3 regions of the Neobacillus sp. NPDC093182 genome follow, and region 3 is predicted to be linked to each of the others. Evidence: riboswitches for the same ligand, from Rfam matches in the RefSeq annotation. Region 3 holds a riboswitch; each other region holds the start of a gene.
The links. A riboswitch is a leader RNA that binds a small molecule or an ion and turns the genes downstream of it on or off. The one in region 3 is predicted to bind lysine.
Positions count from the first base shown of each region.

Region 1: it holds a riboswitch for lysine, as region 3 does, so the genes downstream of both, ACIQAA_RS03585 (aspartate kinase) here and ACIQAA_RS10455 (transporter substrate-binding domain-containing protein) in region 3, are expected to answer to the same signal.
Region 2: it holds a riboswitch for lysine, as region 3 does, so the genes downstream of both, dapA (4-hydroxy-tetrahydrodipicolinate synthase) here and ACIQAA_RS10455 (transporter substrate-binding domain-containing protein) in region 3, are expected to answer to the same signal.

Region 1 covers NZ_JBIVOI010000001.1:673,774-678,064, reverse strand. The annotation lists gene uvrC (excinuclease ABC subunit UvrC) at 158-1,930, shown strand; lysine riboswitch at 2,000-2,178, shown strand; gene ACIQAA_RS03585 (aspartate kinase) at 2,298-3,518, shown strand; gene ACIQAA_RS03580 (YslB family protein) at 3,730-4,182, opposite strand.
Region 2 covers NZ_JBIVOI010000002.1:559,728-564,018, reverse strand. The annotation lists gene ACIQAA_RS07390 (hypothetical protein) at 1-737, opposite strand, end outside; gene dapA (4-hydroxy-tetrahydrodipicolinate synthase) at 931-1,809, opposite strand; lysine riboswitch at 1,937-2,116, opposite strand; gene ACIQAA_RS07380 (M15 family metallopeptidase) at 2,302-2,766, opposite strand; gene ACIQAA_RS07375 (branched-chain amino acid aminotransferase) at 3,075-4,157, opposite strand.
Region 3 covers NZ_JBIVOI010000004.1:282,499-286,789, reverse strand. The annotation lists gene deoD (purine-nucleoside phosphorylase) at 1-263, shown strand, start outside; gene ACIQAA_RS10460 (MFS transporter) at 418-1,794, shown strand; lysine riboswitch at 2,033-2,216, shown strand; gene ACIQAA_RS10455 (transporter substrate-binding domain-containing protein) at 2,322-3,158, shown strand; gene ACIQAA_RS10450 (amino acid ABC transporter permease) at 3,222-3,950, shown strand; gene ACIQAA_RS10445 (amino acid ABC transporter ATP-binding protein) at 3,971-4,291, shown strand, end outside.

The DNA.
Region 1 (4,291 bases), on a different contig from region 3:
AAGCCAAAATATTAATTTTGGCACCCTGTTGATTGGAGCGGAAATCAACAGGCCAGTTTTACACAGCCATTGGAAAAAGAATCAGGCTTTTCTTTATCCGCTTTATCATTTAAAATTTTAGGATAGATAAATAAAAGACGGAGAGGAGCAGCTTGAAATGAATGAGACTATCAAACAAAAATTAACACTGCTGCCTGATCAGCCTGGCTGCTACTTGATGAAGGACCGTCAGGGAACGATCATATATGTAGGAAAGGCAAAAATACTAAAAAATCGTGTACGGTCCTATTTTACCGGGTCACACGATGGTAAAACACTGCGGCTCGTCAACGAGATTGAGGACTTTGAATATATTGTCACCTCATCAAATATCGAAGCACTGTTACTCGAATTAAATTTAATTAAAAAATACGACCCAAAATACAATGTCATGCTGAAGGATGATAAGACCTATCCGTTTATAAAATTGACAGCGGAGAGACATCCGAAACTTATTATTACAAGGAAGGTCAAAAAGGATAAAGGAAAATACTTTGGTCCTTACCCTAACGTCATGGCAGCGAATGAAACAAAAAAGCTGTTAGACCGAATCTATCCATTACGAAAATGCTCAACCCTTCCGGACAGGGTTTGTTTATATTACCATTTAGGGCAGTGCCTGGCACCATGTGTAAATGAAGTACATGAAGAGCAATACAAACAAATGACGGACGAAATCACTCGCTTCCTCAATGGGGGATTTAAAGAGATTAAAAAAGAACTAACGGAGAAAATGACCAGCGCTTCTGAGGAATTGGATTTTGAGCGAGCCAAAGAATTCCGCGATAAAATTATTCATATTGAAACCATTATGGAAAAGCAAAAAATCACGATGACTGATTTTACGGATCGTGATGTTTTTGGCTATGCCGTCGATAAAGGCTGGATGTGTGTTCAAGTATTCTTTGTACGCCAAGGAAAACTAATTGAACGTGACGTTTCCATGTTCCCTATATACAATGAGCCAGAAGAAGAAATTCTTACCTTCTTAGGTCAATTTTACGAAAAATCGAATCATATTAAGCCGAAGGAAATTCTGATTCAGGATGAAATTGACTTAAATCTTGCCGAACAGCTCCTTCAAGTTAAAGTCCTAAAGCCTCAGCGCGGCCAGAAACTAGATCTTATTAAGATGGCGATCAAAAATGCAAAAATTGCTTTGAATGAAAAATTTTCACTGATTGAAAAGGACGAAGTAAGGACGATAAAGGCTGTTGAAAATCTTGGCGAGCTGATGGGTATTTATACCCCGCATCGAATTGAGTCTTTCGATAACTCGAATATTCAAGGGACAGACCCTGTATCTGCAATGGTGGTCTTCATCGACGGGAAGCCAAATAAGCGTGAATACCGAAAGTATAAGATTAAATCGGTTAAGGGACCTGATGACTACGAATCGATGCGTGAAGTAACAAGAAGAAGGTATTCTAGGGCGTTAAAAGAGGAACTGCCGCTGCCGGATCTCATTATTATTGATGGTGGAAAAGGACATGTGGAGGCTGTCAGAGATGTCTTAGAAAACGAGCTTGGTTTAGATATTCCACTGGCTGGTCTAGTGAAAGATGATAAGCACAAGACTTCTCAGCTTTTATATGGAAATCCACTTCAAATTATCCCTCTTGGGAGGAACAGCCAAGAGTTTTATCTATTACAAAGAATTCAGGATGAAGTTCACCGGTTTGCGATTACCTTTCATCGTCAAACACGCGGGAAAAGTGCGTTTCAATCACTGTTGGACGACATTCCAGGTGTCGGTGAAAAACGTAAAAAGCAGCTGTTAAAGGAATTTGGTTCGGTTAAGAAAATGAAGGAGGCCACATTTGAAGAGTTTAGAGCCATCGGAATTCCCGCTCCTGTAGCGGAGGAATTAATTAAAAAACTTCAATCCTAGTGATTGTCAGAAAAATGACACTATGCTATAATGAGTGAAAATTATATTACTATCACTTTTTAATACTAAAGTGAAGGTAGAGGTGCGAGCTTCAATAGTAGTGATTCGGAGAAGGATGAGCTTCGGTGATGAATCATGAAAGGGGATGTTCGCCGAAGTGAAGAAAGTCTCATTTCTTTCTTTGCTGGTCTTGCATTTAATAAATGCCGGATTGTCAAGGCTTAATGCCTTGGAGAGCTATCTTACATTGTAGACGCAGAATTTTTTTGTGTATTCAAGCAATGAGATGCCCTCTCATTGCTTTTTTATTTTTTTGCGGGGAAACATATAATGATAGCTAAACCTATAACTGAAAGCAGGGGAAAAGATGGGTTTAATTGTACAAAAGTTTGGCGGTACTTCGGTTGGAAGTGTAGAAAGAATTCTAAATGTAGCTCAAAGAGTAAAAGATGAAACCGATCAAGGGAATCAGGTTGTTGTGGTTGTTTCCGCAATGGGGAAATCCACTGATCAGCTGGTGGATCTGGCAAAAGAAATTTCCGCAGCTCCTAACAAACGGGACATGGATATGCTGTTAAGTACAGGAGAACAGGTAACGATTGCGTTATTGTCAATGGCTCTAAATGAACAGAATCTTCCTGCTGTTTCGTTTACAGGATGGCAGGCAGGAATTGTCACGGAGCCGGTTCATGGAAATGCCCGCATTACGACCATTAATACAGAAGCGGTAAAAAATCAGCTTGCTGCTGGTAAAGTGGTAATTGTCGCTGGCTTCCAAGGGATTACAGAAAATGGAGAAATTACTACTCTTGGCCGTGGCGGCTCAGATACGACGGCGGTGGCCCTCGCTGCTGCACTAAAGGCCGATAAATGTGATATTTATACAGATGTAACGGGTGTATTCACCACTGACCCGAGATATGTGAAGAGTGCACGTAAATTACAGTCAGTGTCTTATGATGAAATGCTCGAGCTTGCCAATTTAGGTGCTGGAGTACTGCATCCAAGAGCAGTGGAATTTGCGAAAAACTATCAAGTCAAACTTGAGGTTCGCTCAAGTATGGAAAGAGTAGAAGGAACAGTGATTGAGGAGGAAGCGTCAATGGAACAAAACCTTGTAGTCCGTGGAGTGGCATTTGAAGATGAAATTACGAAGGTAAGTGTGATAGGACTTGCTAATTCTTTAACAAGTTTATCAACCATTTTTACAACCCTGGCTGAAAACCATTTGAACGTAGACATTATTGTTCAAAGCACAACAGAAGCAGAAACAGCAAATCTTGCTTTCTCTATTAAAACCCAGGACCTTATGGAGACATTAAATGTCCTTGAAAATAACAAGGGTGTACTGAACTACGAACAGCTCGATGCTGAAAATAAATTGGCAAAAGTATCAATCGTTGGATCAGGGATGATTTCAAACCCTGGGGTAGCAGCGCAAATGTTTGAAGTTCTTGCAAAAAACCAAATTCAAATTAAAATGGTCAGCACTTCTGAAATCAAAGTTTCAGCAGTAGTCGAAGAAAAACACATGCTAAAAGCAGTAGAAGTACTGCACCAAGCATTTGGTCTAAACAACCAGGCATAGGCTGAAAGGCTTAATTGCTGCCTGAATGAGGCTAGTATTCAGACAGGTTTCCTATTAAGACATGCCACCTCTAGCAAATAAAAAAAACCTTCCTTGGAGAAAACTCCAAGGAAAGCTTTTTGCCCAAACTGTCCGCCTGAGGTGGACAGTGTCCACGGGTGGTGACAGGCACCATCAACACCAACAACTGCACCAACAACTACACCCTAATCTAAATGGTGTCTTTACGATCCCATTTGACGGTGAATAGGACTTTGTTTGCTTTTTTTACTGGGTGTTCGAAGGTTTCTGCGATGACTTGTTTTTGGAGTTCAATTTGTTGGGCTAGGAAGCCTGCTTCAATTTGGAAGTAATGTTCAGCTTTTGATTTGACTCGCGAAACAATCAGCGGGCTGACAAGTTCAAATTCAATTTCATCTTTACGCTCTCTTTTTAATTCGAGCTGCCCCCATGAGGCTTTTGAGAAAAAATCGATGATTTCATCAAGGCTATTTAAAGGATGACTACGAGCTAATCGTTTTCCAGCCCAGTAAAGGATTTCAGGTGTGTCTTTTCCTAAGATTTCCGGCAGTATGAATTCTCGAATCAATTCATACCCAAACAGTGAAATATTTCTTGGTTCATTCGATTGTAAATTAAGTTCGACGGCAGTACTTTCATTCATTTTGCTTCCCCTCTTTCTACCATTCTATTATATACAATTACGGCTTTAAGTTAAGAACACTTTTTATGAAATATAGTGTAAAGCGTTAGAGTGGTAAAGGATTGTTATT
Region 2 (4,291 bases), on a different contig from region 3:
CCACTTAAAATCATACCTATTTCCACATAATCTGACGGTAAATCTTTTACATAATAAGTGTGATGAGAACTCAAATCAGTTAATACAGAGGTATCTTCAATTTTACTTGTAACCTCAAATACACCTTCCTGGGAATTTAAAAATTGGGTGCCATTTAAGGTTAATTCTTCTATGTCTTTTTCGGGATTCCAGTTAGGACTATAAGCTTGAGGAAAATGTTTTAAAAAGAGGATATTTAATAGTTGTTCACAGGATTTTAGATTAGGAGCAGCTTCTGTGGAGTATTTTTCAATAATAGGGTAGTAATGTGTACCAACTCGTTTATCTAGCCAGCGAATAAACTTTTTCAATTGGACTAGGAAGTTTTCTACTTCATTCATCTTTGGTGAGATTGCTATGTTTTGGGGATAAAAGTAATAGATGAATTTTTCCCAGAATGAGGACCCACATAGATCCCAGGAGGAAGGACAATCATCTTCTAAACAATCGGTCATAAATTTTGCAAGTATGCGGAGAAATTCATTGCGGTTTTGGTCTGAAGGTCTTTCACGTTTGTATGCAATTAAATCTTTCCCATAATAAAAGACTAGACCGCGATTCCTCATTCCAAATTCAGAACTTATCGCCAAGTCCATAAATACGTTTTTTCTTTCTTGAGGAGTCGTCATAGGAATCGCCCATGCTTTTATTTCCGGCATGTTTTTACCACAAGAATTTTTCTTTTTACTGTTTTTCATAAATCGACCTGCTTTCAGTATTTTTTAGAAGTAGTTAGAGAGGGTAAATCAGGGGAATAAGGATGTAACAATTCGTATTATACAATCAAATAGTGAGGAGGATGATAAGGAGAATTGTAATATTTGTGAATATTCGAGAATTAATTTTTAGTTATAAAAGAACCTGCCCCATGGAGGGACAGGTTGTAAACATTTATACCAATGAGTTAATTGGCAGGACTTTTTGCAGCGCGCTTTTTTCTTCATCATTTAAAGGAACCATTGGCAGACGGACATCTCCTACCTGGATACCTTGCAAATTTAATGCTGTTTTTACAGGGGTAGGATTGGGTGCCGTAAATAAGGCTTTCATGATTGGCAGTAGGCTGCGATGTGCAACAGCTGCTTCTTGAACACGGCCATTTTTAAACAGTGTAATCATTTCCTGCATCTGATTGCCAATGATATGCGAAGCAACCGAAACCACACCTGCACCGCCGATTGCAAGAACTGGTATAGTTAGTCCATCATCACCGCTGTACAAGGTAAATGTATCCGGAGTACGGCTAATGATCTCTGCCATGGCGTCTAGATCGCCGCTTGCTTCTTTTACCGCCACAATATTACTAATTGCAGAGAGGCGGACAATCGTCTCTACAGAGATGTTGACGGCACAGCGCCCGGGAATATTATAAAGCATTACTGGTAAAGAAGTAGCTTCCGCAATGGCTTTAAAGTGCTGAAACAATCCTTCTTGAGATGGCTTATTATAGTATGGTGCTACGAGCATAATTCCATCAACGCCTGCTTCTTCCGCCTGTTTCGTTAAGCTGATAGATGCTCTCGTGTTATTGGAGCCAGTTCCAGCAATGACAGGCACCCTGCCGGCTGCAACCTCGACCACGAATTTAAATAACGCTATTTTTTCCTCTGTTGTTAATGTTGGAGATTCTCCAGTGGTTCCTGCAACTACTAATCCATCTGTACCATTAGCGATTAAGTAATTTACTAGTGCTCTAGCTGCGTTATAGTCAATCTCTCCATGCTGATCAAATGGCGTCACCATAGCTGTTAAAACTTGGCCGAAATTCATCAAGCTCACCCTTTACATAATTTTTTAGAAAAATTAGAGGTAGTTCAGGTCAATCAAAAGTAAACGCAAAAAAGCAGCAACGAAGGCTCGCTGCTGCAGTAGAAACATAATTTAAAATCGTTCCTTTGCGTAAGATAGCCCTCCATATAGTCACCTATATGACAGTTCTGTATTTATTCAACAGCAGAACCAGCTTCAAGACAAATGAGATTCTATCCGCTTCGGCAAATTCCCCTTTCCACAATGATCATAGGACCTCACTATCCTCCCATTGCGTACTAATGGTTTTTGCACCTCTATCCTCACTTCAAAAGGTAATGAAGTAAGAAAATATTTAATTATTAATAAATATACCAGAAAATTCTATAAAATTCAAGAGCAAAGGTGCCTGTCACCAAAATGGTCACCGCAGGAGCGGTGACCATTTTGGTGACAGGCACCACCCGTGGACACTTTCCACCTCAGACGGACAGTTCCCGATTTTTCTATCGCTTATTTTATATCATCAGAATCAGCTGTTAGGGATAAATCTGCCGGTCTCTTTCCATTTTGCAGGTCTGCTAGTGTTAAGCCAAAGTTCATTTGTAAATGGGGATAGTCTTTAAATTGAGCCCAATCGCCGCCCCATTCAAATCCAAGGGCTTTTGCCATTTCCACAACTTCGTTCCAATCTGCTATTCCATTTTGGTTGCCATCATATTGCATATCCCAAATAATATCTGCAGAAGATGTTTTTATGGCAAAATCAATGGCCAGCCCAAAGTTGTGAAAGGATTCTCCTCCTCTTGCATTCGTTACAATATTTCCAGCGACTGTCCGGCCTTGCTCATAAAGTCGATCTTGGTCTTCAGCACTACGGAAGTCATCCGTAATCACCATCACAATCCCTTTATCAGCTGCTTGCTGGATTAATTGATTGCTCCGATCTCTCACTATTGGATGAAGTTCGGTTGGCATTGGAGCAGAACCTCCTATGTTGAAACCATTTAGTAAGCTGGTGCCAATAGGGTTTTGCACAAAGAATAAAATAATAAGGCCAATAATGAATGTAAATAGCAGTCTGCCTTTCCAGTTAAGTTTCAAAATCGCAAATCCTTTCTTGTCAAAAATCCTGCATTAGTAAAGACGAGAAATAAAGAATCATTGTTTCAAAAAGTTGCCTTCCTAATTTTGTATATCCTTATGTTGTTCTATACGTGAAAAGTCTTTCAATACAAAAAAAAGATCCAGCTCAACTGGATCTTCCATAGTAAGTAGTTCATGAGTTATCCTTCAACTTGAGTAACTTTCACTGTCCAATTAAATGGATCTTCTTTCTTCCCAAGTTGTATCCCTGTCATTTCATTATAAATATCTTGAGACAGCTGACCAATATGATTGTTATTGATGATAATCGATTGGTCTTTCCAAGTTAGTTCACCAACAGGCGAAATAACAGCAGCGGTTCCTGCTCCAAAAACTTCCTCGAGTTCACCGCGCTTGTGTGCAGCAAATACCTCTTCTATGGATATTTTCTCTTCACGTACAGGAATATTCCAATATTTTAGCAATTGAATAACTGAATCACGTGTGACACCTGGCAAAATACTGCCATTTAACCTTGGTGTTACCACTTCGCCATTAATCTTAAAGAAGATATTCATGCTGCCGACTTCTTCTACATATTTATTCTCCTTCGCATCGAGCCAAAGGATTTGAGCGTAGCCGCCTGCATCTGCCTTTTTTTGTGCTTTCAAGCTGGCAGCATAGTTGCCTGCTGTCTTTACATGGCCAACACCGCCAATTACCGCACGAACGTATTGCTCTTCCACATAAATCTTAACAGGACTTAATTGGCTGCCGTAATAGGCTCCAGACGGGGAGAGGATGACGAGCAACTTATATTGATTGGCAGGGCGTACACCAAGATAAGCCTCTGTTGAGAAAATAAACGGACGAATATAAAGAGATGTCCCTTCACCATCTGGAACCCATTCTTTTTCTGTGGTAATCAATTGTTTAATGCCTTCTAATAAAAACTCCTCATCAATTTGGGGAATGCAGAGCCTGTCACATGATTCGTTGAAACGCTTCATGTTTTTCTCTGGACGGAAAAGCTGGACGGAACCATCCGGAGTCTTATATGCCTTCATCCCCTCAAAGATAGCTTGTCCATAGTGGAAAACCATCGCTGAAGGATCAAGCGTTAATGGCTCATAAGGAGTAATTCTTGGATTAAACCAGCCCAGGTCATCATGATAATCCATTTCAAACATGTAATCACTGAAATACTTACCGAAACCCAGTGAAGCGGTATCAGGCTTGGCTTTTAATTGTTCTCTTTGAATAAATGAAATCTCCTGTTTCATGCTCACACCTCATTTTTAATTATAGGTTCAGTTTTAAACACTCATCAATCCTTCTAAACATGAATCATGTCGAAACCTCTGATAATTATATTTTTGAAATAGTAAAAATACTTTCTCTTACTATACCACTATTT
Region 3 (4,291 bases):
TTCCCGTTCATGTTGGTAATGTCCTGACAAGTGATATTTTTTATAACGCAGATGAAACAGCTGTTGAAAAATGGCGTAAAATGGGGATTCTATGTGCGGAAATGGAGACGGCCGGTCTTTATATGAATGCAGCTTATGCAGGAGTTAACGCGCTTACGATTTTAACGGTAAGTGATCATATGATTCGACATGAACAAACGACACCGGAAGAACGACAAGTTGCCTTTACGAATATGATGGAAATCGCTTTGGAGCTTGCTTAAGCGCATGACTTTGGGCATTTGAGTACAACACGAGGTAAAGATGTCATTACAAGCGAAGCTGTAAAATCGTGATCAAATGCCAAATTTATTTGATATCGGATTTGACAAAAAAGAGAGGAAAGCCGCCATGACAACATTAAGTGCAAATGCGAGCATGACAGAAACTCAGGAATATAGTGTTAAGAAAGCTGTACCAGTAATGCTTCTGTTATTTCTATTATGTTTAATCATTGATAATTCGTTTAAAATTATTTCTACCGATATGGCAAAGGATTTTCATATTTCTGCAACAACAGTAAGCTGGCAGGCAACCTTAGCCGGGCTAGTAATTGGAATTGGAGCAGTGGTCTACGCTGCTTTGGCGGATTCCATTAGTATTAGAAAGCTTTTAAGCATCGGGATTATTTTAATTTGTGTTGGCTCAGTAATGGGTTACCTTTTTCAACATTCATTTTTACTAGTAGTTGTTTCTCGAATCATCCAAACAGCAGGCTTGGCTTCAGCTGAAACCTTATATGTTATTTTTGTAACCAAACATTTGCCTGTACATGAACAAAAAAAGTTTTTGGGGTTAAGTACAAGCAGCTTTGCTTTATCACAGGTTATTGGGGCATTAACAGGTGGCTATGTTTCTACTTATTTTCATTGGACAACTCTTTTTCTAGTTCCTTTAATAACTCTCTTCACCCTTCCATTTATTCTAAAATATCTTCCTAAGGAAGAGACAAAAAACAGTCATGTTGATGTATTAGGATTATTTCTAGTTGCAGGCATTGCAGCATTCCTGCTGCTATATATTACCGATTTCAATTGGGTTTATCTTTTAGCGTTTGTCGTGGCGGGTGCTTTATTTCTTGCTTATATCAGCAAGAATTCAAGAGCATTCATTGGTATAGCATTTTTTCAAAATAGGCAGTTTATTTCTTTACTCGGAGTCGCTTTCGTGATTTATTCTGTCCAATTAGCGTATATTTTCTTGTTTCCGTTTTTGCTAGAAAAGCTTTATGGCCTAAAGCTTGATACGATTTCGCTATTGTTGATTCCGGCTTATCTATTGGCTGCGATAGTAGGAGCACTTTCTGGGAAAATTGCAAAGGTACTGGGAAGCAGACAATGTATCACGATAGCCATGGCTGGAATTATCGGCAGTTTGTTGCTGGGGGGTCTCTTTGTAAAAACCTCTGTCATTATCTTTGTAATATCAATGATTATATTTTCAAGTTCGTTCGCGTTCATGTACGCACCAATGCTCGATTCTTGTATTGGCACAATTGGAAAAGATAAATCAGGGACAGCTATTGGATTTTATAATTTGACGCTAAATGTCGCTATGTCTATCGGAATTGCCTATACAGCCGCGATGATGGACTCTTCCGCAATGCGGTCCAATATCCTAGGGATTTTAAGCAATCCGGAGGCTTCCATGTATAGTAATATCCTTTTTGTTCTCGTACTCATTACCGCTTTCAGCCTATTCCTGTACTGGATATTAGTTGGGCGAAAAGTAAAAATGACGGTTCGGGATATGTAGAAATGGCTCCAGGTAAAATAAAATACCTGAACCGAATAAATACCATAAATAGCAATTAAAATTTGAGCCTCTCATTTGGTAAAGAGAGGCTCTTTAAAATATTTAATAAAGGATATCTTCGTTTGAATTGTGCACGTTAGATATTTCAAAAATAGAATTGTCAGTAATATACAGGTTGACGGATTTCGACAAAATACTGTACTATATTACTATAATTAAATAAGACCTCACTTTTTTACTGTGAGGTAGAGGCGCGATATTTAACAGTCCTTAGTGGAGTTTGAGAAGCAGTGATGCTAAGGAGAAGGAAATGTTGCCGAAGTTTGTAATATTCTCAAGTCATTACATGCTGGGTCTGTAGTTAAGAGCTGCAGGACTGTCTCAATAAACTTTCCGGTTTATTGAGTTGTGCTATCTCATTTGGGATAAAAGAGGGGACTTAAGGTAACTATGCATACTGCGGCCTGAGTTTATCTCAGGCCGTTTTTTGTCTTTAGTAAACTATAAAAAACAGGGAGAGAGACATCATGAAAAATAAGTTTAAGATAGTTATAGTTTTATTGGTTTCAGCGATTCTTCTATTAGCAGGTTGTGGAACAAGTAAGAGTTCTGGTTCTGGATCATCAGAGGATAATACGTTTAAGGTTGGCCTTGAAGCGGGATATGCTCCGTTTAACTGGACTCAAAACGATGATTCCAACGGCGGTGTTAAAATCGATGGCTCTGCAGAATATGCAGGCGGATATGATGTGGAAATTGCTAAAAAGGTAGCTGAAGGTTTAGGAAAAGAATTAGTGATTGTTAAAACAGAATGGGATGGACTTGTACCAGCTTTAACATCAGGTAAAATTGATGCCATCATCGCAGGTATGTCACCGACAGCAGAACGTAAAGAAACAATCGATTTTTCGGATAATTACTATACATCAAATTTAGTGATGGTTGTGAAAAAAGGCAGCAAGTACGAAGATGCTGCTTCTATCCAAGATTTCAAAGGAGCAAAAGTTACAGCTCAATTAAATACGTTCCACTATTCAGTGATTGATCAAATTGAAGGTGTAGACAAGAAAACCGCGATGGACAACTTCCCTGCAATGAGAGTAGCTCTTGAATCAGGAATTATTGATGGCTACGTTTCAGAACGCCCAGAAGGAGTTAGTGCCTCAGCTGCAAATGAAAACTATGTAATGGTTGAATTTGAAGAAGGATTTAAAACATCAGCAGATGATACGGCAATCGCTGTGGGCCTTGAAAAAGGCAGTGACGTAAAGGATAAAATCAATGAAATTTTAGCAGGTATCTCAGAAGAAGAACGTACGAGCATTATGGATACTGCAATTAAGAATCAACCAGCAGCAAAATAATTTTTAAGGAAGCCGGCTGTATTTTATCGTACAGTCGGTTTTATAAGTAAAGGAGGATAAAAGATGAGTCTTGAGTGGGTCGTTAAAATAATCTCGGAAAACTGGCCTATGTTCCTTCGTGGTGCTGGGTTAACACTTTTGATTGCTCTTATTGGGACGGTTTTGGGAGCAATGATTGGATTATTAGCAGGGGTAATTCGAACAATTCCAGTACCTGAACGTGGAGCGAAAAAGGTATTTTTAAGAGTAATTAATACAATCCTAACTATCTATATTGAATTCTTCCGTGGAACACCGATGATTGTACAAGCGATGGTTATTTATTATGGTTCTGCGTTAGCATTTGGTATCGATATGAACGTGTTTGCAGCTGCAATTATTGTTGTATCGATTAATACAGGGGCCTATATGGCGGAAATTGTTCGCGGCGGGATTGTTTCGATTGATAAAGGTCAGTTCGAAGCAGCTCATGCGATCGGAATGACACATGTGCAAACGATGTGGAATGTGGTGCTGCCACAGGTTATTCGAAATATTCTACCGGCAACAGGAAATCAATTTGTTATTAATATTAAAGATACGTCCGTTCTGAATGTTATTTCCGTTACAGAATTATATTTTGTTACGAAATCGATTTCAGGTAATAACTTTAGATATTTTGAATCCTTTTTCGTAGCATGTATGATTTATTTTGTGATGACTTTTATTGTAACAAGAATATTGCTATACCTTGAAAAGAAATTAGATGGATCTGACAACTATACGATGATTGGAAACGATAATCAAAAATAATAAGAGAAGGAGGAGAGAATTTGGAAAAGATTATTGATATTCAACATTTAAATAAATCCTTCGGAACGCATGAAGTATTAAAAGACATTAATTTTTCGGTGAATAAGGGAGAAGTAGTTTCTATTATCGGTTCCTCAGGATCTGGTAAATCAACTCTTCTTCGTTGTATTAATCTATTAGAAAAACCAAGCGGCGGGCAGATTATTTATCATGGTGAAAATATTCTGGATGACAAGCATGATGCAGTTGATTATCGGAAGCATTTAGGTATGGTGTTCCAACAATTTAACCTATTTAATAACCACAATGTTCTTAATAATTGTGTGGTGGGACAAGTAAAA